DNA from 2 places in the Paludibacterium flexuosum genome. Region 1 is predicted to be linked to the other one. Evidence: predicted binding sites of a transcription regulator. Region 1 holds the regulator's gene; the other holds the start of a gene.

The links. Region 1 encodes sigma-54, which starts transcription at its own class of promoters, with help from an activator protein. Its sites were predicted from a motif close to CTGGCACGCTTCATGCTT; they were not measured.
Region 2: eat (ethanolamine permease) is a predicted target of sigma-54. The motif match lies at 966-983, and genes of this name have one in related genera.

The regions. Positions count from the first base shown of each region.
Region 1 is NZ_AP029060.1:3,310,431-3,312,631, forward strand. Features, by position in the region: gene raiA (ribosome-associated translation inhibitor RaiA) at 1-27, opposite strand, end outside; gene AACH39_RS15725 (RNA polymerase factor sigma-54) at 97-1,524, opposite strand; gene lptB (LPS export ABC transporter ATP-binding protein) at 1,531-2,201, opposite strand, start outside.
Region 2 is NZ_AP029060.1:2,970,985-2,973,185, forward strand. Features, by position in the region: gene AACH39_RS14170 (helix-turn-helix domain-containing protein) at 15-932, opposite strand; gene eat (ethanolamine permease) at 1,153-2,201, shown strand, end outside.

The sequences.
Region 1 (2,201 bases):
GTGAAGACCAGTCACTTTGATGTTCATAACCCTTACTCCTTACTTTGTTGCCATGATGACTGCACGGTCGGGTCGGCCGTACAGCCGGATGTTGGATTACAGAGCCTTTCTTTGATTGACCGGCGCTATCTGCATGGCTTCACGATACTTGGCAACGGTACGTCTTGCAACCTGAATTCCCTGGCTGGATAGCTGTTCGGCAATGGCGCTGTCTGACAGTGGCCTGGATGGGTTCTCCTGTTCGATCAGCCTGCGGATATGTGCCTTGATGGCGGTGGCGGAGCATTCTTCGCCACTGTCGGTTTCCAGGGCACTGCCGAAGAAATATTTCAGCTCGAAAAGTCCCCGGGGACAGAGCAGATATTTCTGGGTGGTGACTCTGGAGACGGTGGATTCGTGCAGCCCGAGCTCATCGGCGATATTGCGCAGGATCATCGGCCGCATGGCCACTTCGCCTTGTTCAAAGAACGCTTGCTGCTTGTCGACTATAGCTTCCGACACTTTCAGGATAGTGTCAAATCGCTGTTGAATGTTCTTGACCAGCCACCGTGCCTCTTGCAGACGACTGCCGAGATCGCCGGATTGCTGGCGGTTTTCCGACAGCATGCGGGCGTAGATCTGGTTGACGCGCAATTGCGGGACGGCGCTGCTGTTGAGCTCGGCCACCCAGCGGCCTTTACGCTTTCTGACGGTGACGTCCGGGGTGACGTAATGGGTGTCGCGCGCGTCGAAGCCGCTGGCCGGACGCGGGTTGAGGCGGGCGATCAGGGTCTGGGCTTCGCGCAGGGCATCGTCGCTGGTGCCCAGCAGCTTGCGCAGGCGGGTGTAGTCACGGGCGCCGAGCAGGGCCAGGTGCTGCGCGATGATGTCGCCGGCCAGGGATTTGCCGGGGGTGCTGGCCGGTAATCTGGCCAGTTGCAGTTGCAGGGATTCGGGCAGTGAGCGGGCGCCGACGCCGGGGGGGTCGAACTGCTGCAGCATGCGCAGGCCGACGGCCAGTTCATCTTCGTCCAGGGCCAGCTCTTCGGGCAGACTGGCCACCAGTTCGGCCAGCGGCGTGGTCAGGTAGCCATCGTCATCCAGTTCTTCAATCAGCAGTTGCACGACGGCGTGGTCGCGCTGCGGCAGGTCAATTTCTCCCAGCTGCGACAGCAACAGCTCGCGCAGGGTCTGATGACAGGGCACATTGTAAAAGGGGTCGAATTCGTCGTCGTAGCTGCCACCACTGCCGGTCCCGCTGCCGCTGCCCCAGTCCTGCAGCGCTTCCATGCCCGGTTCGCTCGCCGTGTCCTGCTCCTGCTGCTTCGGGACCTCTTCGCTGTGGCTGCTTTCCATCGGGCGCTCCGGCAGGCCGGGTTCGCCGGGAGTGTCTTCATCGCGCTCGAGCAGCGGGTTTTCCAGCAGATAGCGTTCGACTTCGGCTTGCAGTTCGACCGTCGACAGTTGCAGCAGCTTGATCGACTGCTGCAATTGCGGCGTCAGGGTCAACTGCTGGGAGACTTTGAGCTGGAGGCTTTGCTTCATGATGGTTTACAGATGGAAATGCTCGCCCAGGTAGACTTTGCGCACCCGCTCGTCGTTGACCAGTGTTTCCGGCTCGCCGGCAGCCAGCACGGCACCGTCGCTGATGATGTAGGCGCGGTCGCAGATCCGCAGTGTTTCTCGCACGTTGTGGTCGGTGATCAGTACGCCGATACCGCGTTCCTTGAGGAAGGAAATGATCTTCTGGATGTCGATGACGGCAATCGGATCGACCCCGGCAAAGGGTTCATCCAGCAGGATGAAGCGTGGCCGCGTGGCCAGCACGCGGGCAATTTCCACCCGGCGCCGCTCGCCGCCGGACAGCGACAGGGCATTGCTGTTGCGCAGATGGGCGATGTTCAGGTCATCCAGCAGCAGGTCGAGCTCTTTTTCCAGTTCGTCTTTCTTGAAGCCGGTGATCTCCAGAATGGCGCGGATGTTTTCGTCGACCGTCATCTTGCGGAAGATCGAGGCTTCCTGCGGCAGATAGCCCAGCCCGAGCCGCGCCCGACGGTGGATCGGCATGTGGGTGATGGACTGCTCGTTGATGGTGATTTCACCGTCATCGGCACCGACCAGACCGACGATCATGTAAAAGCTGGTGGTCTTGCCGGCACCATTCGGCCCCAGCAAACCCACGACTTCGCCACTCTTGATCTGCAGCGAGACATCCTTGACTA
Region 2 (2,201 bases), 340 kb from region 1:
AGGCAGCGCGCCTGTCAACGCCTGCCAGGACGCAGCCCTTCGCCAAAGTGGCGCCGATAGCTCTGAGCCAGTTGTCCGGCATGCCAGAAATCGTGCCGGGAGGCCAGCTCCGCCAGCGGGATGGCAGCCTGTGCCGGATCGCGCAGATCGCGGCGCAACGCCTGCAGCCGGATGGCATGAATCAGTGCCAGCGGCGTGATGCCCAGCGTTTCCTGTGTCAGGTTCTGCAGCGTGCGTCGTGTCAGGTAAAGACGCCGCGCCAGTGTCTGTACGTCATGGACGCCGTGCTGCTCATCGGCAATCAGCGCGCGCGCCCGCTCCATGACGGCCCAGTGGCGGGTGGGCGCCGGCAGGCTGGGCAGCCTGGTACTGGCCAGCAGACGCAACAGGCTCACCAGCAGGGGCTCGGTCTGGATTTCCAGTGGCGCGTGCTGCCGGTCGGGTGGCTGTGCCAGCAGCAGGCGCAGATGATGACCGAGATGCCAGTAGGCCTGCCCGGACAAGGGCAGGGCTGCCGGCGCGGCCGGCAGCTGACAGGGCAGGCCGTGACGTGCCGCGACCTCGCCCAGCCATGCCTGATCGACCACCAGCCCGAAAATGCCGAAGTCGCCCGGTGTGCGCAAATCGAAATCCTGCCCTGCCGGGCAGATCAGTAAAGGCTGCCCGCTCATGGGGCGCCCGGCATAGTGCAGTCCCACTACCTCGGGGTCCGAGGGCAGGCCGAACCAGATGGCCGTTCGCCAGGGCTGACACTGTTGCCAGGTGGCCAGGCTGGTGTATTCATGAAATAACTGCACCTGTCCGCTGCAGATTTCGTCCAGCTGACCGTGGAAGGGGCCATCACTCAGTTGCAGGTAGGCCTGTTGCCAGGCGCTGATACTGTTGGCCTGCTCATCCACGTCATCGAGCCGACGCTGTTGAAAGCGATTCATGTCTCACCCCAAATGACACGGTTTGGCTTCTGCCTTGCAAGCATCATGCCTGCAGCCATGCCCGGAGAGACCGCTCAGAGCGGGGGTTCTCCGCGGACCGTGACCGATTTCGGTGCATGCCGCCTTTTTGCGGTGCAGCATATTTTCCGATTTCTGATAACGTTGCCCGTCCGGCCATGCCTATGCTCATTGCGTCATTAACCTGTATGGGAGCAAGCAGATGAGTTCAGCACAAGGAGGACTGGCGCAGCGCCTCGGCCCCTGGCAGCTTTGGGGCATTGCCGTCGGGCTGGTGATTTCCGGTGAGTACTTCGGCTGGAGCTATGGCTGGGCCAGCGCCGGTACGATGGGATTCATGGTGGCGGCACTGGTGGTGGCCATCATGTATACCGCATTCATTTTCAGCTTTACTGAGCTGACGACCTCGATTCCGCATGCCGGTGGTCCTTTCGCCTATGCCCGGCGGGCCTTCGGTCCCCTGGGGGGCTTCATCGCCGGCCTGGCGACCTTGTGCGAGTTCGTCTTCGCACCGCCGGCCATTGCCCTGGCCATCGGCGCCTATCTGAACGTCCAGTTCCCCGAGCTGAGCCCCAAGTGGGTGGCCGTCGGCTGCTACGGGGTGTTCATGACACTGAATATCCTTGGCGTGAGCATTGCCGCGACCTTCGAGCTGCTGGTCACCGTGCTGGCGATTATCGAGCTGCTGGTGTTCATGGGCGTGGTGGCCCCCGGCTTTTCCTGGGCGCACTTTACCCAGGCGGGCTGGGCCGGACAGGATCAGTTTCATCCCGGCGCGCTGGCCGGCATGCTGGCTGCCGTGCCGTTTGCCATCTGGTTCTTTCTGGCCATCGAGGGCGCTGCCATGGCCGCCGAGGAGGCCAAAGATCCACAGCGCACCATTCCGGTGGCCTATATCGCCGGCATCCTGACGCTGGTGGTGCTGGCGCTGGGCGTCATGGTGTTTGCCGGCGGCGTCGGTGACTGGCGCACCCTGGCGAATATCAACGACCCGCTGCCTCAGGCCATGAAGCGCATCGTCGGCAGCCACAGCGGCTGGCTGCACATGCTGGTCTGGCTCGGGCTGTTCGGCCTGATCGCCTCGTTCCACGGCATCATCATGGGGTACTCGCGCCAGATCTTTGCCCTGGCCCGTGCCGGCTTCCTGCCGCCCTGGCTGGCCGCCGTGCATCCACGTTTCAAGACCCCGCACCGCGCCATTCTGGCCGGTGGCGTGATCGGCATCGCCGCGATCTTCAGCGACAACCTGAT